Regions from separate parts of the Paenibacillus glycanilyticus genome, predicted to be linked through region 2. Evidence: riboswitches for the same ligand, from Rfam matches in the RefSeq annotation. Region 2 holds a riboswitch; the other holds the start of a gene.
What was found. Region 2 has a riboswitch for cobalamin ahead of ACR9FF_RS13280 (S-layer homology domain-containing protein). Riboswitches for the same ligand answer to the same signal wherever they lie in the genome.
Positions count from the first base shown of each region.

Region 1: it holds a riboswitch for cobalamin, as region 2 does, so the genes downstream of both, ACR9FF_RS16670 (ABC transporter substrate-binding protein) here and ACR9FF_RS13280 (S-layer homology domain-containing protein) in region 2, are expected to answer to the same signal.

Region 1 covers NZ_CP195155.1:3,611,677-3,626,754, reverse strand. The annotation lists gene ACR9FF_RS16730 (S66 family peptidase) at 1-516, shown strand, start outside; gene ACR9FF_RS16725 (biotin transporter BioY) at 595-1,212, opposite strand; gene ACR9FF_RS16720 (ATP-binding cassette domain-containing protein) at 1,326-2,171, shown strand; gene ACR9FF_RS16715 (ATP-binding cassette domain-containing protein) at 2,168-4,171, shown strand; gene ACR9FF_RS16710 (MFS transporter) at 4,177-5,364, opposite strand; gene lepB (signal peptidase I) at 5,514-6,050, shown strand; gene ACR9FF_RS16700 (VanW family protein) at 6,080-6,886, shown strand; gene ACR9FF_RS16695 (YqzG/YhdC family protein) at 6,968-7,294, shown strand; gene ACR9FF_RS16690 (YbjQ family protein) at 7,427-7,738, shown strand; gene ACR9FF_RS16685 (DnaJ family domain-containing protein) at 7,845-8,225, shown strand; gene ACR9FF_RS16680 (rhodanese-like domain-containing protein) at 8,227-8,535, shown strand; gene ACR9FF_RS16675 (heavy metal translocating P-type ATPase) at 8,681-10,915, shown strand; cobalamin riboswitch at 10,948-11,162, shown strand; gene ACR9FF_RS16670 (ABC transporter substrate-binding protein) at 11,335-12,315, shown strand; gene ACR9FF_RS16665 (FecCD family ABC transporter permease) at 12,317-13,351, shown strand; gene ACR9FF_RS16660 (heme ABC transporter ATP-binding protein) at 13,351-14,157, shown strand; gene cobT (nicotinate-nucleotide--dimethylbenzimidazole phosphoribosyltransferase) at 14,184-15,078, shown strand, end outside.
Region 2 covers NZ_CP195155.1:2,884,283-2,899,360, forward strand. The annotation lists gene ACR9FF_RS13225 (AAA family ATPase) at 1-769, shown strand, start outside; gene ACR9FF_RS13230 (DUF58 domain-containing protein) at 781-1,887, shown strand; gene ACR9FF_RS13235 (DUF4129 domain-containing protein) at 1,884-3,215, shown strand; gene ACR9FF_RS13240 (YpdA family putative bacillithiol disulfide reductase) at 3,216-4,193, opposite strand; gene ACR9FF_RS13245 (hypothetical protein) at 4,374-4,907, shown strand; gene ACR9FF_RS13250 (ABC transporter ATP-binding protein) at 5,218-6,963, shown strand; gene ACR9FF_RS13255 (ABC transporter ATP-binding protein) at 6,982-8,790, shown strand; gene xerS (tyrosine recombinase XerS) at 8,793-9,890, opposite strand; gene ACR9FF_RS13265 (cell wall hydrolase) at 10,123-10,788, shown strand; gene rpiA (ribose-5-phosphate isomerase RpiA) at 11,006-11,680, shown strand; gene ACR9FF_RS13275 (metallophosphoesterase family protein) at 11,712-12,464, shown strand; cobalamin riboswitch at 12,560-12,738, shown strand; gene ACR9FF_RS13280 (S-layer homology domain-containing protein) at 12,896-15,078, shown strand, end outside.

The DNA of each region.
Region 1 (15,078 bases), 730 kb from region 2:
CAGAAGGAATGGGATCATGATCATCCCAGCCCGTGTATTTTTCATTTGACGGAACCAACCAGCTGGAAATTAATAGCCAAAAATGAAACTGTACAGATCAACGGGCGCTTGTTAGGGGGATGCATCGATGTTATCCGGCATTTAATCGGTACTCCTTACGGGCAAGTGAAGGATTTCCAGAACCGTTATATTAACGGCGAACCAATTATCTGGTATTTGGAGAATTGCGAACTGAATACGGTGGATATGCGCAGATCGTTAGTCCAGATGAAGCTGGCAGGCTGGTTCGACAACTGCGCCGGACTTTTATTCGGCAGGAGCGCGGTTCATCTTCCCGTTGATCATTACACCGAGGAGGATTTGTTCTCGGAGCTATACGAGGAGCTGAAGCTGCCCATCGTGTACGACATAGATTGCGGCCATGTTCCTCCACAAATTACCTTTGTTAACGGAGCCTACGCGGAGATTGAAGCGGGTAACGGAAAAGGAAAGGTAAGTCAGGTTTTCGTTCCTTAACGGGGTTAAATAGTGATCATGCAAAAGCGGCTGTGCAGGATTGTACCTGGCGCAGCCGCTTTTGATTTAAGTATTTTATTATATCGTTGTATGAAGCTGGCTCTCGTTATGCCCGGAACGGATTGACGATTGAATTCTCAGAATGTATGGTTTGAGAGACAGCACGATAACGGCCGCAACAAAGGATTTGATCGCGTCACCGGGCAAGTAAGGATAACAGCCAGCTGTCATCGCTTTGCCCCAATTCAGACCCGTTACATGCATCAGCCATGGTACGCCGGGTACGTAAGTAAGGAAAGAGCCAAACAGCTCAAACACGATAAATAAAGTGATAAATCCGACTATGCGGTTACGCATAAGAGCTTCGCTGCGGAAGAGAGCTTGCGTTGCAAAACCGATCAGCAGAGCGCAGAAAGGGAAAGCAAAGATAAATCCGCCAGTTGCTCCTGTTAGAGTCTCAAGGCCACCTCTGCCGCTTAATAGAGGAAGGCCGGTTGCCGTAAGGGCTATGACGATCCAAAGCGAAATAAAGCTTTTGCGAGGGCCCAGAATGGCGCCGGCAAGCGTGACTGCAAGCGTCTGAAGGGTAATGGGCACATAGGAACCCACTTTGATCTGAATGGCGCTCATTACGATAAAGAGAGCGGCGAATAAGGCGATAAATACGGTGCTTCGAATATTACTGCTGTTGCGCATGGCGGATCGACTCCTTTAGTGATTGCGTTTTGAATGTTAACCGTTTATAGTTGATGGAGGTTAACAAATCGGATTTTAGCACAGCTTTTTCATTTGGGGAAGAGGTTGAAGGAATGTTTTCGGAAAAAAATTTGGTTGAGCTGACCAATGTGTCGGTCAAGCCGCTTACATACGGGGAGCAAATGAAGGCCCAGCCATTTCTGTTGCGCAATGTAACGGTAACGATTGCTGCAGGAGAATGGATTAACCTGATTGGCAGAAACGGAAGCGGGAAAAGCACGCTGGCGAGGCTTATCGCCGGTTTTGGCGCTTTTCAAGTGGAAGGCAGGGTTGAAAAGGATCAATCGCGGTTCATGACGGGTCAGATTCCTATGGTGCTGCAGCAGCCGGATGCTTCCATGGTGGGGTCGACTCCCTGGGAAGATGTTGTGATGATGCTAGAGCAGCATGGCGTAGAAGGAAAAAGGATAGCGGGTCTTTCTGAGAATGCCCTGCGTCAGACCGGTCTTCATGCCCGCATGCATCAACCGGTGGAAACGTTGTCCGGCGGACAGAAGCAGCTGACGGCGATTGCGGGCTGCCTAGCCGTGCAGACGCCGATGCTGATTCTGGATGAAGTAACGGCGATGCTGGATCCGGAAGCTTGTATCTATGTGATGGAAAAGGTTAGAGAGCTGAACAACCGAGGGGTAACGGTCATCTGGATTACGCAAAAGCTGGAGGAGCTTGCTTCCGGCGACCGCGTCCTGGCGCTGGAGCAAGGAGAGCTCCGGTTCGACGGAAAAGCAGAACGGCTGTTTGAACGTCGTTCTTCCGGGGGAGGCAGTCCATGCGAGGAGCTGGGCTTTTCCGCTCCTTACGTCATTCAGACGGCTTGGGAGCTGGAGAGGCTTGGGATAAAGCTGCAGCCGCTGCCTATGACGCCCGAAATGCTTGCTAAGGCGGTGACTGCGGAATGAAGGACGATTGGAAGCTTAAGCAGGTATCGGTTGCCGCGGCCCATAATCCGGACAAGCTGCTGTTAAACGGAATCAACCTGACCTTTCGTAAAGAAGCGATTACTTTGCTTGTTGGTCACAACGGCTCGGGCAAATCAACGCTACTGGAGACAATGGCGGGTTTGCGGCGTTTAACCGGCGGACAAATTGATCAGGGCAACGAATCGCTTTGGAACAACAGAGGAAAAAAGCAGCGGTTGAATAAGACGATTGTGATGAGAACGGGCATTGCTCTTCAGCAATCCGAATCGCAATGGTTTGCATCGACGGTACGGGAGGAATTCGATTATTCCTTGAAGCCTTACGGACTGCATGCGGAAGAGAAGGAAAGCCGAATAGAAAAAGCGATGGAGCAAGCGGGACTGCCGAGGGAGCTGCTGGAGCGCGATCCTTGGACGTTAAGCGGCGGGCAGCAGCGGAGGCTTGCCATAGCCTGTCTGATGGCATGCGAGCCGGAATGGCTGCTGCTCGACGAGCCGACGGCGGGGTTAGACGCCGACGGTATCCGCCGCTTGTGCGCGATGCTAGACGCGCATAGGGCGGCGGGGCGCGGAGCGGTCGTAGCCACGCACGACCTCGACGCGCTGCTGCCGCTCGCGGACGAGGTCGCCGTGCTTGCCGGCGGCTCCGTCCGCGAAGCGGCTTCGGCGGCGTCGTGGGCGGAGAACCGCGCCCACGACGCAGCCGCGCCGCAGGCGCAGCGCGCGCTGGCGCAGCTGCGCGCGGCCGGTTTTGCGCCGCCGGCTGCGCTAGGCGGCGCGCCGTGGCCGGCGCCGCGCGAGCTCGCGGCGCTGCTGGCGGCGCAGCGCGCCGCCCACGGCGCAAGGACGGCGGAGCGCCCGTCCTTGCAAGCCGCTGCCGCCAGTGCTGCTGCACCGAAATCAGCAGCAGCACTGGCGGCGGAGCCGCAGGCTCTGCCTATTACGGCTTCGCTCACAGAAGCATCGCGCGCACTTGCTCAGCCTGCTGCAGCTCAGCCTGCTGCAGCTCAGCCTACGCCGGCATCGCCTGCATTTGCTCCGCCCGCTGCAGCTCAGCCTACTACGGCATCGCCCGCTGAGACTCTACCTATTACGGCATCGCCTGCACTTGCTCAGCCTGCTGCAGCTCAGCCTACGCCTGCATCGCCTGCACTCGCTCCGCCCGCTGCTGCTCCGTCCATGGCTCCGCCTACGCCGGCATCGCCCGCCGTGGCTGCGCCCGCCGTGGCTGCGCCCGCTGAGGCGCCAAACCAAGGGCTCGCTGCGCGGTTCGATCCGCGGGCGTTAATCGCCGCGTACCTCTTGCTCGCGACAACCATCCTGCTCCAGCACAGCTGGGCAGGGCTGGCTGTCGCCGCGGCGCTCTCCCTTGCGGTGCTTATTCCGCTGCGGGCACAAATAAGGCCCTGGATGAAAGCCATCCGGGCCTACGTGATCATGACGGCGGTGATCGCCATTATTTCGGGCGTGCATTTTTCGCCATTTAGCTTCGATTGGGAGGCCGCCCTCCAGACCATCCAGCGCTTCAGCGGTTTGCTGCTTGTGATGATGCTGGGGCTGCCTCTAATGGGGCTCGTGACGCCGCTGCGAGTCCAGCGCAGCCTGGAGCAGACGTTTGGCTGGCTGAGCCGGTTCGACGTTCCCGTGATGTCCATCGCGCTTACGGTAACCTTGATTTTCCGCTTTATACCGCTGCTTGCGGGGGAATGGGAGCGTTACGTGAAGATCGCGCATGCGCGGGGCAAGGTCACGACCGCCGCAGGGTCGCTTCCGTTCCGGATGCTGCTGCCTGCCATGGTGCCCTACATCCGTTCCTTGCTGCGTATGGCCGAGCAAATGGCGGATGCGCTTGAAGCCCGCGGGATCGGTCATCCGCTTGCGAAGCCAACGCAAGGGCTGAGATTGAAGTTCAGCAAGGAGGATATCGTCATCGTAATTACTGCGGCTGCCGCTGCAATCATTCTTTTCTTAATTAGATAATAGCATTAATCATTAATGGACTTAATTAATTTACGATCTGAACGGTAATAGACCAGGCATAGCGCGGCGGCGATCAATCCAAACATACCGCCTAGCGCAAAGCCGCTGTTTAACCCCCAGCTTTCGTTCAGCCAGCCCGCAAGGAATGGCCCGGCGAACATGCCTGCCGCGTAGACCGCCTGATACAGACCCATGGCGGTAGCCCGGCCGGGAGGATCCACGTCCCGGATCGCAAGACCAAGCAGAAGAGGGATATGCAAGCCTTGCGCAAATCCGTTAATCACCTGCGTTAGCATAAGAATCCAGATGGAATGCACATAGCAGATCGAGACGGTGCAGACGGCGCTTAGGATAAATCCGGCGCCGATCGTCGTCCAATTCCCGAAGCGCGGCGCAAACCACCTGGCCGTAAACATGGAAGCGAGAGCATGCGGCGCCATAAAGGCGAATACGAGCAACGTAAGCTCGAGTCCGCTGCCGCCCATGTCCTCCGCTTTTAACGGCGTAAACCCGAACATCGTAATGAACAGCACGCAATGCGCGAGCAAAGAGAGCAGGGCCACCTGCAGCAGCAGCTTCGTCCGGATTACGCTTTGAATCTTCGAGAACGATATTCCGCTCCGCTCATGAAGCGGTTTGGCCGGCTCGTGAATCACGAGCGCCAGCAACAGCCCGATTCCACCGATAACCGCCCCAAGCACGAAAGGAGCATCCGCTCCGAATCCCTCGGACATCCAGCCGCTTAACAGCATCCCGATCATTTGGCCGGACACGGTCATCACGCTGATATTTCCCATCGCCTTCGTGGCATCCTCCGCCGCGAAATAATTCGCGTACATCACCGTAAAAGCAACCCAGGTCGATGCGCATAACCCCGCCATCGCGCGCCCCGCAAGCGGCCACAGCCAGCTTCCCGGAATGATGAACAGAAGACAGCTGACACTGGCGGCAAGCATGCCAAGCAGGATAAAAGGCTTCCTTTTACCGTAACGGTCCGACAGCATCCCCAGCGGAAAACGGATTAACAGCTGGACAAAGCCGTAGCTGCCAAGCACAACCCCGATTAAATCAAGCGAAAGCCCTCTCGAGCTCAAATAAGGCGACAACGTCGGCACGTATGTATACATTGCAATCCAGAACATTAACGTTACCGTCATAAAAAGTAGTCGCTGCGATCGTGTTGATGGTTCCATTCTGGCTACCTCCCTCATATAAATCTACTTTATAAGACATGCCACGCACCTGTCACGGTATTTTTAGTCCTCAGGTAACTTTTTGCCGGGCGAAAACGTTATAGGTGATGGTTATGTTGAATTCCTATTTCTTCAAGGAGTGCTAGGGAATGGATGATCAACTAACCGGGAATCGCAAGCTGCTGCGTGAGCTAAGAGAGTGGCTGATTTCGATTACGGCCGCCATCATCATCGCTTTGCTGTTCCAAAACTATGTTTACGCGCAGGCAGAGGTACATAATATCTCGATGCAAAAAACGCTTGTGGAAGGCCAGCGCCTGATCGAAAACAAATGGTCCTACCGTTTCAAGCCGCCGGAACGCGGAGATATCGTTATTATCCATGGGCCGGAAAGCTCCTTGCGCTTGGTGAAGAGAGTCATAGGCGTGCCAGGCGACGTTATTGATGTCCGGGACGGAATGGTTGTCTTGAACGGGCAGCAGCTAACGGAGAATTACGCCGTAGGGATGACGGAGCCTGGCGGGATGAAATTCCCCTACACGGTTGCCCGGAAGGAGCTTTTTGTTCTTGGCGACAACCGCGAGCATAGCGTGGACAGCCGGTCAATCGGGCCGATTGCCTTTTCCAGCATTGAAGGGAAGGCCGTATACCGGATATGGCCGCTCAACAAAATTGGACTTCTGTAAAGGAGAGAAGAGGGAAGTTGAATAATCTGATGCAGCACCGGCCCGTCAAACGTTCGTTTTTGCGACTGCAGGCGGGTAAATGGTGGTATACGAATAAAAGGCGGGTAAAATGGCTGTTCAGCGCCGGAAAGCTTGCCAGAATCCATAAGCTGTCCCTGCCGTATGTGGTTTTTACCCATGCAACTCCTCTTATGAGGCAGCTTCGAAATGTAGACATGTGGCTGCAGACCAACAAGGTCATTAATTTGCGGCTGGCGGCTGAGAAGTTGAACGGCATCGTATTAATGCCCGGCGAAACCTTCTCCTACTGGCGGGCCATAGGCAAACCGACTAGAAGAAAGGGGTATGTAGACGGCATGATTTTATTTTACGGCGGATATAAACATGGAGTAGGCGGCGGATTATGCCAAATGTCCAATCTCATCTATTGGATGACGCTGCATACCCCGTTGCAGGTCATTGAACGGCACAGGCACAGCTACGATGTATTCCCGGACGCCGGGCGGACGCAGCCGTTCGGAAGCGGGGCAACCTGCGCGTACAATTATCTGGATCTGCAGATCCATAATCCGACGCGGCAGCCTTTTCAGCTGATCGTAGGTCTTACGGAGGATAAGCTGGTTGGCGAGTGGCGCTCGTCTCTTCCGGTGAATTACCGGTACGAAGTCGTGGAGAAGGATCACCGGATCGAGCTGAAGCCATGGGGCGGTTACGTCAGAAGCAATTCGATCTACCGCAGGAAATACGCGTTGGATGAAGGGGAGCTGCTGGGTGAAGAGTTCGTCACGGAGAATGAAGCCGTCATGATGTATGCCCCTATGCTTGAACCGGTGTAAAAGAGAATAGCATGTATGCCTGCCTTCACGAACAGCCACACTAAGCGGAGTACCAAAAAATGTGGTCAGGGAGGTGGCAGTATGGGATTCAAAAAAGGCAGACTATTGATTTATATGCTGATTGCCGCTTTATTTGCGATTGCGGTGCCTTCAGCCGCGCATGCTGAGCCTTCATATGCCAAATACGGAAAAATCGCGATGCAGGAAACCGCAAACAAATATCCGGATGCCGATATTATCGATTACAAATACGAGGGGCATTTTACCGCCGACGGTTCGAGGACGGAAGAGCGGTTTAAGTTATGGCTTAGAGGCAACGGTGCCGAATTCGGCGTACGCGTCCATATTTTTGTGGCAGCCGATACCGGCCAAGTAAGAGATGTTCGGATCGAGGAGCTAAGGAGCTGAAGTCGAACGCAAGTTGGTATCCAAAAGCCCTTGGGGAAATTGCCCTTTTCTTAGTGTTAAATGAAACGTTTTTTCCCACGGAACGTATTCCTTCTTAATATCGGCTTAACTATTATCGGGAGGGGTCATTTTATGTTAGTAACAACAACCGCAGCTATTGAAGGACGTCCGATTATCGAATATTCCGGCATTGTAACCGGCGAAGCGATTATGGGGGCCAACGTTGTCCGCGACTTTTTCGCTTCCATTACGGATATTGTGGGCGGACGCTCCGGGGCTTACGAGAGCAAGCTGAAGGAAGCAAGGGATGTTGCGTTTGAAGAAATGAAAAACCAGGCTTTCCGCTTGGGAGCGAATGCGATCGTTGGCATCGATATCGACTACGAGGTCGTGCGCGATGGCATGCTGATGGTCGCTGTCAGCGGCACGGCCGTTCGTATCTAATATAAGGTTGAGAAAGAAGCTTCTCATTGCCGGGAGGCTTCTTTTTCGTTACAATGCATAAAGAAAGCGCTAGGGATGACGGGCAATGACAGGAGGCGGACATGGCATGGATTTTATGTCCTCGCTAGTAGAGCAGCGGATTAAGGAATCGATGGCGAAGGGCGAATTTGACAACCTGAAAGGGAAAGGCAAACCGCTGGAACTGGAGGATAACTCCCATGTGCCGGAGGAGCTCCGGGTTGCCTACAAGCTTCTGAGCAACGCCGGAATGATTCCCGAAGAGATGGTTGTGAAGAAGGAAATCGTGAGCCTCCGCGATATGATCCGCCTATGCCGGAATCCGGATGAACAAGCCGTTCTCAAGAAGAAGCTGACGGAGAAAGAGCTGAGGTTCAAGATGCTCATGGAAGCGCGCGGACTGCGGCAATCGCCGGTTTTTCAGCAATATGAAACAAAGATATTGAAGAAATATGAAGGAGTGGAATGAAGTGTATCCAGAAATTACGCCAGCAGAAGTTGAAGAGCGCCTGAAAAACGGCGAGAAGCTGAATCTGATTGACGTGCGCGAGGATGACGAGTGGGAAGCGGGACATATCGCGGAAGCGGTCAGCGTTCCGCTCTCGCAATTCGGCGAACGCTACGAAGAGCTGCCAAAGGATCAGGCTCTGATCATGGTTTGCCGCAGCGGCGGACGCAGCGGAAGAGCTTGCGATTTCCTTCATGCCCAAGGCTATAACGTAACCAACATGACCGGCGGCATGCTGGCCTGGAATGGCGATGTCGCATACGGCAAATAAAAATCAAAGCGTGCTTGTCTGGCGGCAATTGCCTCCGCAAGCACGCTTTTTTAATTCTACATCCCCCATTCGAATCATATAGATTAACGCAGGAGCTTGTTCGATTACGGCAGTAGAATGGACAAGCGGAAGGCGGGTGAGCCGTATGGACGATAAGGGAATTACGATCGATTTATCCGTGCAAGGGATGAGCTGCACCGCTTGCGCGGCCAGAATAGAGAAGAATGTCGGAAAAATGCCAGGCGTTGAAGCCGTAGCGGTCAGCTATTCGGCACGTACGGCCTGGGTGCAATATAAGCCTGGAATGATTGAACCGTCAGCCATCATGCAGCAGATCGCCAAGCTTGGCTTTAAAGCGGATCTGCCCGAAAATGCGAAGGAAGGCTTCGAGAAGGAACGAAGCCGGCTTCGGCTGAGATTGATCATCTCCATGTTTCTTACTGCGCCTTTGCTCTCGGCGATGGTACAGCATCTGGCTCCGTTTGCCAGGATAGAGCTTCCCGAGCTCCTGACCAATCCGTGGCTTCAACTGGTTCTTGCGACCGTTATCCAGTTCGTCATAGGTCTGCCGTTCTATATCGGGGCCTATCACGCCATCCGGTCGCGGGCGACCAATATGGATGTCCTGGTGGCAACCGGAACCTCGGCTGCTTATTTGTACAGCCATTTTCTCGTATTTAATGCGGATCGAACCGCTTTGTATGCCCATGAGGTTCCTCTCTATTTCGAGACATCCGCAGTCGTTATAACGGCCGTGCTGCTTGGCAAGTTTATTGAAGCCTCGGTTACTTCGCGCGCGCAGCAGGATGCCTCGGGATACAGCAAGCTGCTGAACACGGTAGTAAAAGTGGAGCGAGCCGGCGTTGAAATGGAGATCAAAACGGAATTTGTCCGGGAGAACGATTATGTGCTTGTGCCTGCCGGACAGATTATTCCCGTTGACGGCGTTATAACGAACGGAGAGTCGGAAATTAATGAATCCTTGTTGACGGGCGAGAGCGTTCCGCTTGCCAAGCGTCCCGGCGACCAGGTATGGGCGGGAACCCGGAATGAAAGCAGCAGCCTCCGAATCCGCACCACCGCTGCCGGTTATGCTACCATGTTAAGCCGTATTGTTGATCTCGTCAGGCAGGCGCAGCGTTCGAAGTCGCTGATTCAGCGGCAGGTCGATGCGGTATCGGCTTGGTTTGTACCGGCGATGCTGCTTCTCTCGTTAGGCACTTTTGTTATTTGGGTTACGGCTGTGGATCCGGGCAATTGGACGACAGCCTTCCGTTGCGCCGTCGCGGTAGTGTTGGCGGCTTGCCCATGCGCGCTTGGACTCGCAACTCCGATTTCCCTTGTCGTAGCCTCGGGGCGTCTCGCCAAAAGAGGGATTGTGGTGAAGGAAGCGGGTGCGCTTGAACGCCTGGCACAGCTTGATATGCTCGTGCTAGACAAAACGGGAACGTTAACCGAAGGAAAACCGAAGATTGGCAGCATGCACGTTACGCAAGGAAGCAAGCAAGGGCTTTTGAGGCTTGCAGCCGCCGTTGAAGCCAATTCGACTCATCCGCTTGCCGTCGCCATTCGGGCGGAGGCCGTGCAGACCGGCCTCGTTCCTCCTGCCGCAACCGATTTCTCCTATACGACAGGCAAAGGGGTAGAAGCATTGGTGGAGCAGAGAAGAATCGGAATCGGCAATGCCGGGTTTGCCGCACTGAAAAAGTGGGGCATCGGCAGTCCAGCTATTCAAAGATTCGCGGAAGAACGCCAGAAGCTTGGGGAAACGGTGTTATACGTAGCGGATAATAACCGGGTAATCGGAGCTATATCCTTCATCGATGCGGTAAAGGCTTTTGCCAAGCCGGCCGTGACGCAGCTTCGGAAAGCAGGAGTAACCGTGGTTCTGGCAACGGGAGATCATCCTGCGCCTGCCTTGAGCGCGGCCCAAACGGCGGGAATCGATCCTTCGAAGGTCTATGCCAATATGCTGCCTGAAGATAAATTGGAGCTGGTTGACCGCCTGAAGGAGCAGGACTACAAGGTTGGGATGGCTGGCGACGGCTGGAATGACGCTCCGGCACTTGCCGCGGCGGATGTAGGCCTCGCGATGGGAGACGGTACGGATGCGGCGTTAACGGCCGGGCATATTACGCTTCTCCAGCCCCGGATGACCGCTATTCCGGAGGCTTTGCTGATCAGCCGCCTAACGGTTCGCAATGTCCGGCAAAATCTGACGTTTGCTTTTATCTATAACGCGCTTATCATTCCGTTCGCCGCTTGCGGCATGCTTCAGCCATGGATGGCCGGTACGGCAATGGCGTTCAGTTCGGTGTCGGTGGTGGGCAACGCCATCCGTCTTGGAGCAAGATTAAGAAGAGCTGCTGGACAATTCTAGAATATGGGTGGTATAGTTACGTTGGTCGAAAACGAATAAATCATGGAACAGGTGCTGCAGGAGCCGACAGGCTGTTGCAAGCTTAATAGGGAAGTCCGGTTAAAATCCGGCACGGACCCGCCACTGTAAGAAGCGGTCTAATTTTAATTAGACCCGTGTGCCAGCTTACGTCACTGAATGCAATATTCGGGAAGACGCTGGCGCTACTGCTTCGAGTCAGGAGACCTGCCTGTTTGCATAACGCTGTACCTACGCGGAATTAGGGAAGTGTTGGAATGAGGGAACCCGTCTTTCTTTGCGCGCATGCAAAAAAAGACTTCCGGCATTTCCGGCACCTTTGCCGGGAATGCCTTTTTTTGTTTTCGATTCAAGATAAATAGAAGGGGTGCTTGGAAACAATGGTTGGGAGAAACAAAAGATTGTCGAAATTAATGCTGGCCATGCTGATGGCCGCAATTCTGGTCTTTATGGCGGCATGCGGCGCTAACAAAGCGAACACGAACGATGCGGGGAATGCGGGCGCGTCGGCATCGCCGATTCAAAGCGAGCAGCCGGCCGAAAGTCCGGCAGCCGCAGCGGAGACGGTATATCCGTTCAAGGTGACGGATGCTACGGGAACGGAATTGACGTTTGAGAAAGCTCCAGCGAAGGTCGTATCTCTCGCGCCAAGCGAGACGGAAGTTCTTTATGCGGTTGGCGCAGGCGAAGAAGTAGCCGGCGTTGACAGCTACAGCAATTATCCGGAAGAAGCGGCGTCCAAGCCTAAAGTAGGCGACATGACGACCAATATCGAAGCAGTCGCGGCTCTTAATCCCGATCTTGTAGTGGCTTCCTCTACGATGAATACCGATGCGGTCGAGCAGCTTCGCAAGCTGAACATTACGGTTCTTGCCACGGATCCTAAAACTTACGATGAAACAATTGCCAAAATCGAGACAATCGGTAAAATAATGAATAAGAACACGGAAGCCGCGCAAGTCGCAACGCATATGCGCGATGTGAAGCAGCAGGTGACGGATGCCGTGAAGGACGCTCCGAAAAAGCTGGTTTACCTGGAATTCTCGCCAGGCTGGACGGTTGGTTCCGGCACGTTCCTGGATGAACTGCTTACGATTGCCGGCGGAACGAACGTGGGCGCTTCGCAAGCAGGCTGGTATGAAGTTAGCGCGGAAGAAGTCGTGAAGCAAAACCCTGAAATTATCCTTTATCCTGATCTGGGAGAGGATCCGAATCCAATCGTTACCGGAATTAACAGCCGTCCGGGCTGGGATGCGATTGATGCGGTGAAGAACAAGCAGATGTTCGAAGTTGGCAATGACGAGACTTCGCGCGTAGGTCCGCGTCTTGCGGATGCCCTGCTGCAGGTTGCGAAAGCTCTTCACCCGGATCTTGTGAAGTAAGATGAAAAGAAAACTAGCGGTCTATGGAGGAGCAGCTTTGCTCCTTCTTGCTGTTTCTATCGTTCTAAGTTTGTCGATTGGGTCCTCCATGATTCCGTTTGCCGATGTATGGGGAATCCTCTGGCATCAGCTTCCTTGGACGGATGATGCGAGCACTCATTGGAGTACCGGAGAGATCGCGATTGTGACGCAGGTCAGATTGTCACGCGTGCTGCTAGGCGTGCTTGTTGGCGCTTGCCTCGGGCTTGCCGGAGCGGGCTTTCAAGGCGTGCTTCGCAATCCGCTTGCCGATCCGTATACGTTAGGGGTATCATCCGGCAGCTCGGTAGGGGCGGCTTTTCTTATTTTGTTTGGTTATCAGGCCGTGCTGGGCGAATGGACGATTCCGGTTGTTGCTTTTATGACGGGAACGCTGACGCTGCTCGGCGTCTTTTTCCTGGCGCGCAGCAGGGGCGTCATGCAGATTGAGACATTGATCCTGTCCGGTGTCATCATTCAATCCTTCTTAGGCGCGTTTGTATCGTTTATGGTATCGATGTCCGACGAAGTCATTAATCAGATTCTGTTCTGGCTGATGGGGTCTCTGGCGATGAAAAACTGGGCGGACGTCTATATTGTGCTTCCGTGCCTGGTGATTGGCCTGCCGATTTTGATTGCATACGGACAAGCGCTGAATCTTTTTGTGCTTGGCGAGAGGCATGCGGCGCATCTGGGAATCCGGGTTGAACGGACAAAGCTGATCGTCCTGATCGGCTCGACGCTGCTTACCGCGGCGGCGGTGTCGGTCAGCGGAGTTATCGGCTTTGTAGGCTTGGTGGTGCCGCATCTCATCCGGTTAATGGTTGGTCCCGATTACCGGCTGCTGATTCCGCTCTCGGCGATTGGCGGAGGCATATTCGTGTTATGGTCCGATACGCTTGCAAGAATAGCCCTTGCCCCGAAAGAAATACCGCTTGGGGTCGTAACCGCTTTGCTAGGCGCGCCATTCTTCGCGTATCTGCTATATCGGCGCAAAAAAGGACAGGAGGGCTATTAATGATCTCGGTTCAACAAGTGAGCAAGAAAGTTAACGGCCGTTCTGTCCTGGAGAACCTCTCGTTTAAACTTGAGCCCGGCCGGATTCATGGCATTATCGGGCCAAACGGCGTAGGAAAGTCAACGCTGCTGCAGCTATTATCCGGCGTGACAAAGCCTTCTTCGGGCGATGTCAGCTTATCCGGCGTGAATCTGTCGAATTTTTCCCGCAAAGCGCTCGCGAGACGTTTGGCGGTTCTGCAGCAAGGCGGGTTACCCCCAGCTGGCTTTACCGTCCGCCAAGTGGTTGAAATGGGGCGTTTTCCCTATCAGAATTGGTTTGGCGATGAACGGGAGGATCATTCGGCGCTGATCGATTATACGCTGGAGTCGATGGGGCTGACGCCTTTGTCTAACCGGCCGCTTGATCAGCTAAGCGGCGGGGAGCGTCAGCGGGTAGCTCTAGCGAAGGTGATGGTGCAGGAACCGGAAATTATTTTGCTGGATGAGCCAACGACTTATCTGGATATCGGTTATCAGGTACAGCTGCTGGATACCGTGCGGAAGTGGCAGCAGGAGCGCAATTTGACGGTTGTAGCCGTTCTGCACGATCTGAATTTGGCTTCCCTTTATTGTGATCGGATACTCGTCCTGCATAAGGGCGGAGTAGCGGCAATGGGCGCTCCAGCGGAGGTGCTTAGCGTTGAACTGATCCGTGAGGTTTATCAGACGGAAGCAACGATCGTGAAGCATCCTTTAACCGGTACGCCCCAGATTCTATTGCAGCCGAAGCAACAGGATGCCGGCAGATTAATTGAAATGACATAGAGTTCTACATACGGAGAGGAGAAAATATTGTGGCAAATGAATTAGGTGCCGAGTTAAAACAGGTGATCGAACGAATCAGACCTTTCCAAGAACAGGCTGTAATTGAAGCCAAGGCGCATTCCGACCAGCTGACAAAGCCAACCGGCAGTCTCGGGAAGCTTGAAGAGATTGCTTTTCGCTTAGCCGGGATTTCAGGAAGCCTGTGGCCGGATTTGAGCCGCAAAGCGGTAGTCGTGATGGCTGGAGACCACGGCGTATGCGAGGAAGGAGTCAGCGCGTATCCGCAAGAAGTGACCCCTCAAATGGTCCTTAATTTCTTAAGCGGCGGAGCGGCGGTAAATGTCCTCGCACGACAGGCGGGAGCGGATGTTTATTGCGTGGATATTGGCGTTAATGCCGAGCTCGAGCATCCGGGGCTGATCAGCCGGAAGGTGGTTCGAGGTACAGCCAATATGGCCAAGCAGCCTGCGATGAGCAGGGAAGAAGCGCTTCAGGCGGTTATGGCAGGCGTACAAGTAGCCAATGAGTTGGCTGAAAAAGGCTACCGGCTGTTCGCAACGGGAGAGATGGGCATCGGCAATACGACCCCAAGCGCCGCTCTGACAACCGTATTGACGGGATTATCGCCCGAACTGTCCGTTGGCAGAGGAACCGGCATTAACGATGAAAGCTGGCGGCACAAGATTGAAGTCGTGAAACGCGCGATTGCCGTTAATAACCCCGATGCCTCGGATCCGCTTGATGTTCTCGCCAAGGTAGGCGGCGCGGAGATAGCGGGATTGGCCGGATTTATCATCGGCGCGGCAGCAAACGGCTGTCCCGTTGTCGTTGATGGGTTTATTTCCTCGGTTGCCGCTCTGGTAGCGGTTCGGCTGGCGGAACAGGCGAAGCCTTATTTGTTCGCCTCTCATTTGTCCCAGG
Region 2 (15,078 bases):
TCAATTCCGCCGGGTACAGTTCACGCCGGACCTGCTGCCTTCCGATTTGAGCGGGATCCAATACTACAATCAGAAAGAGGGCGGCTTCGAGTTTCGTCCGGGGCCGCTCTTTACGAATCTGCTGCTTGCCGACGAGATCAACCGCGCAACTCCGCGGACGCAATCCAGCCTTCTCGAATGCATGGAAGAGCGGCAGATTAGCGTTGACGGAGAGACGAAACGTCTGGACAAGCCGTTTATGGTCATCGCTACGCAAAACCCGGTAGAGCATCAGGGCACGTTCCCGCTGCCGGAAGCGCAGCTTGACCGGTTCCTTTTCAAGATCCAGATGGGTTATCCGACTACGGAGGAAGCGATTCAAATCCTGAAACGCTTTAATAATGCTGATCCGTTATCGCAATTGGATGCGGTTGCAGCCGCTTCCGATATTGCGGAAGCCCAGCGTCATTATGCGGAAGTCCGCATAGAAGACGAAGTGCTGCATTATCTGCTGCAGCTGATCGAACGGACCCGCACGCGTGACGATATCCTTGTAGGCGTAAGCCCGCGCGGCAGCCAGGCGCTTCTAAGAGCTTCGCAGGTTCATGCGATTCTGCGCGGCCGCGATTACGTGACGCCGGATGACGTGAAGGCGATGGCGAAGCCGGTTCTTGCGCATCGTCTGTCTCTAAGGGGAATGCAGAGGTCTCATAAGCATGCGGAAGACATCATTGAAGATATTATCCGGCAAACCGCGGTGCCTGCGGAAGCTGGAATCGGCTCCCGATAGGGGGTCAGCCGATGATTATATTCTGGGTAGCGTTTGCGGCAATTATCGTCTTTTTCCTGCAGGCCAAAATCTTTCATAAGTATGCCTTGCGTCAAATCGGGTATGAACGTCAATTTCAAAAAAGGGTAAGCTACCGAGGCGAAACGATCGAGCTGGTCGAGCAGTTGACCAATGCCAAGTGGCTGCCCGTTCCCTGGATGCGGGTCGAATCCCAGTTGTCCTCGGATTTAAGGTTCCACCGTCAGGATAATCTGGAAGTGAGCAGCGGAAAGCTGCTGCAAAATCATAAAAGCTTTTTCACCCTCATGCCTTATACGAAAATTACGAGAAGACACCGCATTGTATGCCGGAAGCGGGGCTGGTATAAGCTTCAGTCGGTTACCATGACGGCAGGCGATCTGCTGGGCTTTCTGCATCAGACGAAGCAAATTGCGTTAAATGGCGAGTTAATCGTCTATCCGACGCCGGCAGAGGTGCCGGTTCATGAGCTGCCCTCCCATAGCTGGCAAGGGGAGCTGTCGGTTAGACGCTGGATTGTCGAGGATCCGTTTGTCGTGATGGGGACCCGCGAATACCGTTCCGGGGATACGTACAAAATGGTCAATTGGAAAGCAACGGCCAGAACCGGCAATCTTCAGGTTCATCAATACGACTATACGGCGGATCGCAGGCTGATGGTCTATCTGAATGCGGAAGACAACGAAAGCATGTGGCGTTCCATTAATGACGAAGAGTTGATTGAGCGCGGAATCGAATGGGCGGCCGGTGCGGCCCAGGCGGTTATACAAGGCGGAATGGAAGCGGGCTTTTGCACGAATATGCCCATTATCGGGGAGTTTGGAAGCACGTTCGTTGAACCCCGCAGCGGCGGAGGGCATCTGACTGATATTTTCGAGGTCATGGCAAAGCTTGAGCTTGTCCGGACGGAGCCATTTGCCGATCTGTTAACGCGAGAAGCGGACAGCGGTTACTCCCAGCGCGATGTGCTTGTGATCTCCAGCTTCTGGAACGATCAGCTTGAGCTTCAGGCGGACAGGCTGCGCCGCAACGGGAATGCGGTTGTTCATTGGAAGCTGACTCCCAATCCGGTTAAAGAGCAGGCAGGTGAGGCAGGATGAACCAATCGAAAAAGCATCAGCCAATGCTGCATTTGCTTCAAGGGAGCATCGAAACGTTATTCGCCTTGCCTATATGGTTTGTCGCGCTTTTCTATACGTCAACCGATGCGTTTACGGCGTTATGGCTTTTAACCGTTCCGTTTATTTATATGGCTGGCGCGTCGTGGATCGGGAAGCTGAAAAATAACAGAAGAATATACCGGATGTTATTGGGGATTCTGCTTGGCGCGCTTCATGCGGGCGTTATCTATGCCGTGTTAATGGCATTTCAGGCGGATTTGCCGGGGGCAGCAGCTATTCTTCCGGTACTGCTTGGAGCCTTTACGGCTGTTAGAGGAATGGGAGCAAGCACAAAAAGCTGGCAGGTTATTTTTCCGAATAATCTTATGTTTGTCAGCATCATTTTGTACACGATACTAACGATAGTTGCTTATCTTCAGGAAAAGCTGCAGCCGTATTTTACGTTTCTGACCTTTTGCGGCATTGTTGCTCTTATTCTAATGCTTTACATCGTTAATGAACGATTATTGTCCTATGAGACGCAATCCGGAGGAGCTATTCAATCCTCAACGACCAAAGTGTTCAAACGGCAAAATCGGTTTATGCTGACGATTGTAGCCGTGCTATTGCTTATAGCCGGATTGTTCCGCCAGCTGCAGTCTTCCATTGAATCGTTTTTCCATGCGGTAATGAATAAAATATTGGGTTGGATGAACGGTTCGGGCGAACCGATTGAAGAAACGCCTTCCGATACGCAGCCGCCTCCAAGCGGACTGCCTCCCGCAGAGGCGCATGATCCGCCGGCTTGGCTGGAAAGATTGGAGCTGGTTGCGAAATACATTGGGATCGCGCTGCTCATCATCGGTGTCGCCGTTCTCTTGTTCTTTATCGGCCGCAAGCTATATCGGCTCTTAAGCAAGGTGTTGGGTAGAATCTGGGAACGGGCAGCCGACAGCAAGGAAGGCGCCGTTGGTTACACGGATGAGGTTGAGAGTCTGGTTGACCGGACCAAATGGAGCGTAAGGCTAGGCAAATCTAACCGGAAGAAGGAAGCACGCTGGGAAGAGCTGTCGACAGCCGGGGAGCGAATCCGTTATCTGTACCGGAGATACGTTGCGGCAGCGGTAGGCCGGGGATATGATTATAAGCCTCACTACACGGTTAGAGAAACGACGTCGGATATTGGAGCCTGGAGCAGCAAATCCGTCTCGCAGGCAGACGCCGATAAGCTTGCCAGCCTTTATGACGAGGTGCGTTATGGCGGGCAGGAGCCAAAAGAAGAACTCGTCCAATCCCTTAAGAAGAAATTGGACGAGCAGCGTAAATAATTAACGAAGCGAAACAATATGTTCGGCAATCTTGTTGCCGTGGAAGCGGCCGGATTCTATGAAGATTTCATTCGCTTCATGCTTGGAGGCAACGACGCCGGCCAGATACAGGCCGGGTACGTTTGTCTCCATTGTTGTTTCATCAAAGTACGGGAAGCCTTCTTCCTCGATGCGTACACCGGAGCTCGTCAAGAATTCGCGGTCGGGATGGAACCCGGTAAGGGCCAGCACAAAATCATTGGCCACCGGATGACGCCCTTCAGGAGATTCAACGATAACATGACGTTTATCGATCTCAACAACCCGTGATTCAAATAACATGCGAATGATGCCGTTATTGACTTTGGCTTCAAACCCGGGCCGTACCCAAGGTTTAATGCTCGAGGAGTAGCCTGCGCCGCGGTAAATGACCGTTACTTTTGCCCCAACCCGTTCCAGCTCGAGCGCTGCGTCGATAGCGGAGTTACTGCCGCCGATAATCGCGACCTCCATGCCGGTATAAGGATGAGCTTCGCGAAAGAAGTGAGTGACTTTATCCATCTCTTCGCCGGGGATGCCGAGATAATTCGGATGATCGAAATAGCCGGTCGCGACAACGACGTAACGGGCTTCATATTGTTTTTCTTCCCCGTAGCGGTCTGCGCTGGTTAAACGGAACAGCCCGTTGTCCTGCCGATCAACCCGGAGAACCGTTTCGTAAGCATTCACGCGCAAGTTGTTGCGGAGCGCGGCAGTCCGGTAATAATTGATCGCCTCAAGCCGTGAAGGCTTATCATTAGGCGTCGTAAACGGGATCTCTCCGATTTCCAGCCGTTCCGGCGTACTGAAGAAATGCATGTATGTAGGATACATGGAAATGGAATGGGCGATATTGCTTTTTTCGATAATGACGGGATGAAGTCCGATCCTCTCAAGCTCAATGGCAGCGGCAAGGCCGCATGGACCGGCTCCGATAATAATGGCTTGTTCTTTGATCATTTGTAGTGGAACCTCCTTAAACGAAAAAAGAGTATGACTGATTAATCATGTCTGTAAACATTACCCTTCATTGTACAGCTACCCGCGGATTTTATGCAAATTTGGCGAATGGCTATCTTGTACAGGGGAGGTATTATTGTATAATAATGTGGAACCGTGGTTAGAGAAGGAGGGGCAACTATGCGACGGCGATTTGTTATAGAAGCGGTTATGGTGGCAACGTATGGACATCTCCTAATTCCGAGCCGTCCGATTGATTACGTCGTGCCTTATTCATCTATTCTTGAATTGTACGATATGAGAGACGGGGCAGAGCCGGTAATGGATGATCCGGAGGATGACGCGCATGTAAAGAGCAAAATTGGCGAGCTCATTACCTTTTTCGAGGATCCGCTCAACCGGAAAAAAATCGAACGCGCCATGCAGGTGCCATGGCGGGAAAGCTCTCCGCTAATCTTAAACGACAGGATTCAGTTCACGATTGTACATGCCGTAGATAATGCGCATTATGGCGAATACTTCGATCCGATCGAGACAGAGCTGCTTCTGACCAGCTCGAAGCTGCAAATTCCGCTCTTGTCCGATCAATTCGAATTTCAAGATAAGCTGCTCGAAGCAAGAGTGCCTGTCCAGGTATACGATATCGAAGATTTCGAGTTTGCGGTAGAAGAAGGCATTTCCATTAAGGATACGAGTCAGTTCGGCGATTCCTGAAAAATTAATGGCGATTCGACAAAATCAGCTATTGCAAGAGAGAGAGTCCGTCTGTTACGATACGAACAGATTACACGAAATACAAATCTGAAGGGAAAGGGGTGTCCGGTATGCGGAATCAACAACAGGCAATGATTGTTCTGGTTCGTTTTTTCCATGCATGCCGTACAGGCCGCCTTCGCGATGCGACGCCAATAAGCGGGTAACAATCTGTTTAATGGCGTTTACATCTTTGCAGGGATCCCGAGCCTAATTGCGGCTTGGGGTCTTTTTTTGTTTTTTTCAGGCGAGAGGGGAGGCATACAAGACAGTGAAAGTATTATTGCGGGTGTTAGCGTACGTTAGACCAAGCGCGAAATGGGCGGCAGCAGCCATAGTCGTTATGCTGTTCGCTACGATCTTCGACCTCGTTGCGCCGTGGATATTGCGGGAGATCTTTGACGAAGGCATCAAAAAGGAAAATGTATCGCTTATTTTATGGCTAACCTTGCTCTTGATCGGGGTTCAGGCGTTAAAGAGCGCCGGGATGTTCGTGCAGGGCTATTCCCAGGAGCTTGTCGGGCAAAACGTTGTGTTTAAGCTTAGAGAGCAGCTTTACGCACAGCTGCAGCGGTTATCCTTCTCGTACTACGACAAGGCGCAGACCGGACAGCTGATGTCGCGAATGACCGGCGATATCGAAGCCGTCAAAAACTTTGTTGGTTTTGGCGCAATGGGCTTGCTGACCGGTTTATTGACCTTTGTGGGAACGATGATTTTTATGCTATGGATGAATTGGAAGGTGACCTTGATTAGCACGGTTACGATTCCGATTATCCTGCTTATTTTATGGTGGTTCAGCAATAAGGTTGGTCCTGCCTGGTCCAGTATCCGGGAGCAGACCGGCCGGCTGACGACAACTCTTCAGGAAAACATAGCGGGCATCCGAGTTGTGAAATCGTTTGCGACGGAAGCGGTCGAGCAGCAAAAGTTCGCCGAGCGGAACAAACAAAACTTTGATACCAATATGGACCGCGCAAAATTGGAAGCGAAAGCATTCCCGCTGATGGGATTGTTTGGCGGATTAACCTTTGTTCTGATGATCTGGCTGGGAGCGGTATACGTGGCTCGCGGAGAGATGACGCTGGGGACTTTTATGGCTTTCCAATGGTATACGTGGGGAATCATCTGGCCGCTCAACATGCTGGGCTGGCAGATCAATATTATGCAGCAGGCAATCAAGGCGGCTCCGCGCGTATTCGAAGTTCTTGATACGCCTAGCGATATTGTAACGCCGGAGAACGGAGTCCAAACCGATCGCATGCGAGGGCAGGTCTCTTTCCGCAATGTAAGCTTCTACTTTAATGACCAGGATCAATCGAAGGATCAACCGATTCTGAGCGGCATTTCCTTTGAGGTCGAGCAGGGTGAAGTCATTGCCGTATTAGGCGCAACCGGCTCGGGGAAAAGCAGCCTGATTGCGCTGCTGTCCAGGTTCTACGACGTTTCTTCCGGCACGGTACAGATCGACGGGATTGATGTTCGCGATTACGACTTGGACGGTCTGCGCCGCAGCGTGGGTATCGTACCGCAGGAGACATTTCTGTTCTCGGCTTCTATTCGGGACAACATAGCATACGGCTATCCGGATGCAACAATGGAGCAAATCGAGCACGCGGCTCAAAAAGCGCAAATCCATGATTTTATCACAACCATGCCTCACGGATACGATACCTTGATTGGCGAGCGGGGCGTTGGACTATCTGGTGGCCAGAGACAAAGGGTAGCTCTTGCGAGAGCGATTCTGATGAATCCTCCGATTCTGGTCCTCGACGAAGCAACAGCCAGCGTGGATACGGCAACGGAGTCAGCCATCCACGAAGCGCTGCTTGAAGTCATGAAAGGCAGAACAACATTCATTATTGCGCAGCGTTTGTCCTCGATTCAGCATGCCGACCGCATTCTCGTATTGGAACAAGGTCGACTGATCGAGCAGGGAACCCATAAACAATTAAGCGAGCGGAACGGATTCTTCCGTCAGCTGTTTGAACGACAGAAGCTCGCGGCAGGACGCTAACGGACGGGAGGGGAATACATGAGTCAAGTGGAATGGGATGACGACAGCGAGATTGAAGAGAAACCCTTTAATCCCGCCTATATGAAGAGGCTTCTTGGCTATTTAAAGCCATATCGCAAGACGCTTACCCTCATTATAGGCGTTGTCCTTGTCAATATGATTTTAAGCCTGGCAGAGCCTTTGCTGCTTGGATATTTGATCGACGATGGCATTACAAAAGGGGATTTTACCGCTATTCATCTGTTCGGTATTACCTTGCTAGGCATCAAGCTGATCGGCTGGGGCTGCGGCTGGGTACATACCAAATACATTAACTTTACCGGCCAGCGCATCTTGTACGATCTTCGCCAGCAGCTGTTTAATCATCTGCAGAAGCTGTCCTTCCGCTTCTTCGACGGACGTCCGGCAGGAAAAATTATGTCCCGCATTACGAATGATACAAACGCCATTGGCGAATTGATTAACGGCGGTTTGATAACAACCGTTATGGAAGTAACGCATCTGGTCGGAATCGTGGCGATTCTGCTCTGGATGGACTGGAAGCTGGCTCTTCTGTCCTTCATTATGATGCCGCTTCTGTATCTTATCGTAAATAGGCTGCGTCCGAGAATCGAAGGGGCATGGACCCGTTCGCGCAAGACGATGTCGGCCATTAACGGACATTTGAACGAAACGATTCAAGGCATCCGCGTTGTTCAGGCGTTCTCGCGCCAGCATAAGAACAGCGCAAGGTTCGAAGGGATCAACTTCCGGAACAAGCAGGCCTTCATGCGCGCCATTATGCTGGAGTCAACCGTATATCCGCTGGTCGAACTGGTGGGAATGATCGGTACTTGCATCGTCGTATGGTTCGGAGCCAAACAAGTCATGGACGGTGCGCTTACGATCGGTTTCGTCATGGCCTTCATCAATTATTTATGGCGCTTCTGGGGACCGCTCAGCGCATTGTCCAAGGTGTACAGCCAAGTGCTGTCGGCGATGGCTTCCGCGGAACGGATCTTTGAAATTCTGGATACCGATGCCGAGGTAACCGATGCTGCCGACGCGCGCCGCATGCCGGCGATCCAAGGCGAAGTGGCGTTCGAGAACGTATCGTTCCGCTATGAAGAATCCAAGCCGGATGTTCTTCATGGCGTAAGTTTCCGGGTTCGTCCAGGGCAGCGCGTTGCGCTGGTTGGACCAACGGGAGCGGGGAAAAGTACAATCGTTAATCTGCTTATGCGGTTCTATGATGCAACCGGCGGCAAGGTTACGATTGACGGAATGGATGTCAAAGACGTTACGCTGGAATCTCTGCGCAGACAAATGGGAATCGTACTCCAGGATTCGTTTATTTTCTCGGGAACAATCGAACAGAACCTTCGGTATGGCAATGACGGGGCAACGAGGGAGCAAATGATTCAAGCCTCGGAAAGCGTGCGACTGGACCGTGTCGTTGCGTCCATGAATGAGGGCTATGATACCGAAGTAGAGGAGCGGGGGTCAAAGCTGTCGGTTGGTCAGCGGCAATTGCTTGCGTTCGGAAGGGTGCTGCTATCCGATCCGCGGATCCTTATTCTGGATGAGGCCACTTCAAGCGTAGATACCGAAACGGAGCAGCATATCCAGGAAGCACTGGAGACTTTGCTGAACGGGCGCACCGCCTTTATTATCGCGCACCGTCTCTCGACGGTACGCGACGCGGATCTTATTCTTGTTGTCCAGGACGGACGAATCGCGGAGCAAGGCTCGCATAATGAATTGATGAAGCATGGCGGTCTGTACGCGAAGCTGGTGAATACGCAGCTTAACATGCAGGAGGCCGTGTTAACGCAAGTCGAAGCTTAATTTTAATTCGCGGCTTCGCTTGCTTGTTTAATCCGGTCGATCGCTTCTGCCATCGTTTTATCCGTAAGGTGGGCGTAGATTTGGGTCGTCTCGGGAGAGGCGTGCCCAAGCTGCTCCTGGGTCATATAAATATCGTTACGCAGGTAATAATCGGTTGCGAACGAATGGCGAAGCTTATGTACGCTTAAGTAAGGCTTGCCGAATCGCTTCGCATATTTGATTACCATTTCCTGAATGGCGCGTTTAGTCATTCGAGAGCCTTCTTTTTTGCCGTTAGCAATGGCAAGGAAGAGGGCTTTTTCGCGTTTAGGCGCTTTGTAATGAGAGTCCCTCATTTGCAAATAAGCCGTTAAATCATCAACCGCCTCCTGGCGGAAATAGACGGGAGTCTTGAACGTGTCGTCATTCTTGCCTTTTCGGTATACATAGGCGAGCTTCTTTTTCACGTCAATGTCATCGGTATTGAGATTGACGATTTCGGAGACGCGAAGGCCGGAATGAAGAATGAGACTGATAATACAGCTGTCTCTGGTTCGATTCAATTGATAGGAATATAACGCCTGCTTGTTCTCCGCAACATCCTTCTCGTAATCGGCATGAATATAGGCCAGAAATTCGTGAATTTCTTCTTCCTGCAGCAGCTTGCCTTCCAGCTTGGCCGCCGTGTCTTTTGGCTTATGCGTCCGCTTGATCGAGACCTTGGCCATCACGTTCCGCTTCAGCAGCGGATAGAACTCCTCATCCTCGGCGATCTGGCTCAAGTAATGAAAGAGCGACCTTAGAGACGACAGCTTGCGCGTAATGGTCGTTCTGGTATTGCTATGGTTCGGATTGGTGGCAAGGAACATCCGAAAGGAATCAATGCTATCCATATGCAGTCGTTCAAGCTCGATAAGCTGGACATCCTTCACCTTTTCCGCGCTCGATAATCCTTCCGCAATCAGCCATCCCATAAACGTCTCGTAATCTCTGACATACTCCAGCAATGAAGAGGGAGAGAGGTCGGGAAGCTTATAGTTGATAAATTTCTCCACATACCAGGGCATCATCGGAACACGCCGGTCGAGCTCCTGCCGATCCTTGATTTTGATCACATTCAATGCTGTTCACCTCGCTTCAAATCTTCCTATATTGTACCAATTCAAGCGATAGGGGACAATCGGAACGATCCAAGCGTAAGGAAAAAGTTAGCTTAGCAAATAAATGTAATTAATGTATTTGGGTTACTATAATTTTTTTTGTATGTTAAACTCGTTAAAAACCTGCCGTTGCATAACAAAATTATTCCAATTAATGATTTATACAAATATTAATAAAATGAGAGGAGTATTAATGTTGATTAATAATCAAATTTATAAATATAGTATTTCCATTATTCTAGCATTTATGATGACGGTCGCCATGCCGCTTCAGGCTGCGAAAGCAGCGGCGCCCGCTACGCTCAGCTATGGCAGCTACGGTCCGGATGTGCCGGATTTGCAGTTCCGTCTGAAGACGATGGGCTATTTTGATAATACGGCGATTACGACGTTTTACGGCAAAATGACAGAAGAGGCCGTTCGTAAATTCCAAGCGGATTACGGACTTAAACCGGATGGTGTAGCGGAGGAAAAAACCTGGACCGAGCTGAAAAAGGTCTCCGCAAATCAGGAAGAGCTTGATCTTCTGGCACGTATCGTTTATGCGGAAGCGCGCGGAGAGTCCTACAAGGGCCAGGTTGCCGTTGCGGCGGTTGTATTAAATCGTCTTGATGCTGACGGCTTCCCGAAAACCATTAAAGGCGTCATCGAGCAATCCGGCGCATTTACGGCGGTAGATGACGGCCAATACAAGTTGAAGCCGGATTCTACAGCCTACAAAGCCGCGCTTGATGCGCTTGGCGGCAACGATCCTTCGCAAGGCGCTTTGTATTATTTTAATCCGAAGACGGCTACGTCGAAGTGGATTTGGTCCCGCAAGCAAATTGTTCACATCGGCAATCATATCTTCGCGGTATAAGATTGTTAAGAAGGGCTGTGTACAAAGCTTGCCCGATATCGGCATGGTTTATTTCAAGAAATAATGCGTAAAGGCACATTCCCGCTCTTATCGAGCAGGGATGTGCCTTTTATTTAATAAAGAATATAAACCTGCCCTATATTTCCTAACATTCATTGCTTTGTTATACTAAATATTAAATCCTTTGCACAAATTCTAAATAAAATAAGGTGATCTCATGGAATCGAAACGTATTGCAGCAGAAAAAGCAGTTGAACTCGTCAAAGACGGGATGAAAGTAGGACTTGGAACGGGCTCTACCGCCTATTGGGCGATTCAAGCAATTGGCCGCCGGGTGAAAGAAGAAGGGTTATCGATCCAAGCGGTCGCGACTTCGGTTCAATCCGAGCAGCTGGCGAAAGAACTTGGCATTCCGATGATGCCGTTTGCCGCTGTCGACGTGCTTGATTTGACGATTGACGGGGCGGATGAAGTAGATCCTGCCCTGCACTTAATCAAAGGCGGAGGCGGCGCTCTGCTCCGCGAGAAGATTGTAGCGGCTGCAAGCAAGCAGCTGATTATTATCGTGGACGAGAGCAAGGACGTGAAGCAGCTCGGCAAATTCCCGCTCCCGGTCGAAATCGTTCCTTTTGCGTTCGAGCTGACGGTGAAGAAGCTTCGCAAGCTGGGCTGCGAACCGAAGCTTCGCAAGAATGGCGATGAGCTGTATGTGACCGATAACGGCAACTATATTGCGGATTGTGAGTTTGGGGCTATTGCGGATCCGGAAGCGCTTCATGATGACCTGAACCGGATTCCCGGCGTTGTGGACAACGGATTGTTTATCCATATGGCAAGCCTTGTTATCGTAGGCTCCGCAGACGGTTCGATCCGGAGCATCACGAAGGAATAAGCCGGCCTAACGAGCAGGAAGGGTGGAGAGCATGAACAAGAGGTTTGCGTTAATAACGGATATCCATGGCAATATGCCTGCGTTAAAAGCGGCCCTTCATGAGATCGACACTTTGCAACAGATCGACTCCATCTATTGCTTGGGGGACATGATCGGTATCGGACCGGATACGAATGAAGTGCTTCATGCGCTTTTCTCCAGGAAGGATGTATCTTTTGTGTCCGGCAATCACGATGAAGCCGTGCTCGCGATTATAAAGGGTGAAGCTTATCCGGAAAGCCATTACCATTCGGAACGGCATCATAGGTGGATTGCGGAAAGAATGGACAAGTCGTTTGTCCCGCTGCTGGAACGATTGCCTCGCATGATTCGGACCGAAGCTTACGGCAGAAGGATGCTTTTTACCCATTATCATATTGCGCCGGACAAGTTTAACGATCCGATTAGCAAAGATCCGTTTAGCCCAATCGTTGAGCCAAGCCTGTCCAATCTGGAAAAGCTGTTCAATGGTTGCGAAGACGCATTGATCGGATTCGGGCATCATCATCCGGTACATTATTTCGTCAGCAAGAGACAAACGTTTGTGAATCCCGGTTCCCTTGGCTGCAACAATAAGCCCACTGCCAGATACGCGATCGTTACGGTGAGCGAGCAGGGTTTTGAGGTGCAATTGCAGGAGGCGGAATATGATAATTCGGCATTCCTTGCTTCCTACGAAAAGCTGGATGTACCCGACCGGGAGTTTATTTTGCGAGTCTTTCACGGGGATCAGCTGAGAGAATAGGCCTATAGAATTGAAAAATTTAGCATGACAAAACGAAAAATATTCGTTATGATGAGCAAGCAAATTGAATACGAGATAAGTATCAGGTGCCAATGATACCTTCCGCCGGTTAAGGCGATGGTATTGGATTGGTTAAAAGGGAAGTTGGGTGAGAATCCCACGCGGTCCCGCCGCTGTAAGAGACGAGTTTATGCGCATATCCACTGGGCAACCGGGAAGGGTGCATAGGCATTGACGCTCGAGCCAGAATACCTGCCTGATTCTTTTTTACACCGCAATTCTACGAGCGATAGGAGGGTGTTCATTATGCATGCTTATTTTGACATGTTTACTTGACCAAGCCCTTCAACTTTCACGAGTTGGAGGGTTTTTTGCTGTGTGGATAGGTAGTTATGCAAGAGAATGAGAGAGTTATAGAAAGGGAGCTTGTAATGAAAAAAAATAAATGGTTAGTGTGGTTGCTTGTTATTGCGGTAACTTTATCCGTTGCGGCAACGCCAGCCCGTATGTCTTATGCCGACCCGGCAGATACGCCGGAAGGTTACGTCACGCTAGATGTGGAGAAATTTACACTTGGACAGGGCTATATTAAAGAACCCGTGAAAGTGCCTTTTTATGAAGGGGACAATGGGGCTGCCTTGGTCGACCGTCTTCTTGGGGAAGAGAATTACAAGCATACGGGATCGATCGATAGCGCTTTTTATTTATCCAAAGTAAAAGATAACGATTCCAGGCCGGTTGAGCTTCCGGCTTACCTTACAAAGATGCTGGAAGACAATCATGCGGTGCTTGGCGGCAAAGTGGATGAGAATTGGCTTGGAGAGTTTGACTACACCAATATGTCCGGTTGGATGTTTGCCGTAAATAATGCGTTCCCTCCCGTTGGCTTCTCAAATTATGAGCCGCAAAACGGCGATGTCATCCGTGTTCAATTTACCGTATACGGATACGGAACGGACCTTGGCAGCGAATGGGGAGAAATCCGACTTGCCAACAAGGATGGATTAACGGAAGCGGTAGCTGAAATTAACAGCTCACCTGTCAAACAGGAATTGCTGAATGATGAGAAGATTGGTCCAGCGTACGAACATGCATATGCAACATTACAAAATATTGAAAGTACGCAAGAGGAAGTTAATTCAGCTTTGACAGAATTGGCAGGAGCTCAGGATACAACTCCTCCTTCCATCACGGTTAATGGATTTGTTAACAATCAGGTCGTAACGGCACAACAGCTCCCGTTCTCGGTATCGGTTACGGATAACGTTCAGCAGACAATCGACCCTGAAGTGAAGCTGAACGGGAACCTGCTGCAACCCTCCAGCGGACAATATACGGCTGATCTTGTATCTGGCTTGAATACGATTGTTATCAAAGCGGCTGACGGTGCGGGTAACCAGGCAACGCAGACCTATACGGTTACATACAAGGCAAGTGCAGCAGGTACAGTCAGCCAATACGTTGACCGCAATCTGGCTTATCTATTATCAACGGTAAGCAATCCCGTCTTCGGAACGTTAAACGGCGAGTGGTCAGTCCTAACCTTGGCACGCGGCAACTACCAAGTGCCGGATGGCTACTATGACGCTTATTACAAAAAGGTCGTAGCGGCTGTTCAGGATAAACAAAATGTTTTGGATCCAAATAAATATACCGAGCACTCCAGAGTTATCCTGGCGCTGACTTCGATCGGCAAAGATGTAACGGATGTCGGTGGATACAATCAACTCGAGAAGCTGGCAGATTTCAATAAAATTATTGCTCAAGGCATAAACGGACCTACCTTTGCCTTGCTGGCACTGGACAGCCACAATTACGCTATTCCTGTCGTAGCAGGAGTAGAAGTTCAGTCCACAAGAGCCAATCTTATTCAATACATGGTTGATAAGGAGATTAAGAAAGGTACCGAAAATGCAGGCGGATGGGGCTTTGGCAGCTTTGTTGATGTGGACCTGACTGCTATGGCGCTTCAAGCTTTGGCTCCTTATTACAACAGCAATCCTGATGTCAAATCGGCAGCCGACCGTGCGGTCGCTTGGCTGTCTAAGTCGCAAAGCAGCAATGACGGCGGTTATTCCTCAAGCGAGAGCATTGCGCAAGTCATTGTTGCTCTTAGCGCATTAGGGATCGATTCCAACTCGGATCCTCGCTTTGTGAAGAACGGCCATTCCCTGATTGATGCATTCTTACTTTATGCTTTGCCTGATGGCGGTTTCCGTCATACCAAGACGGGGGGCGTCAACGGAATGGCGACCGATCAAGGGACTTATGCCTTGGTTGCTTATGACCGTTTCCTGAAACAGAAGAAATCGCTTTATGATATGACGGATGTCACGCTATCTACCGAACAACCGGCTAATCCCGGTGACCTGACGCTCCCAGCAGGCAATACGCCGCAAGTAGCGGTTCCGGATGATTCGGCTGATTACCGAATTCCGGTTACGTCGGCAGACAGCGGCAAACAAATAGGGATCTCTATTCCTGCCGGTAAAACATCCGATGTAAAGCTTAGTCTACCACTTATTACCGTTCTGCCGCAGATTGAAGCAGTAAAAGGAAATAATTCCATCCTGATTCCGCAAGATACGCAAGTGACATCCGGGGATTCAGCAGG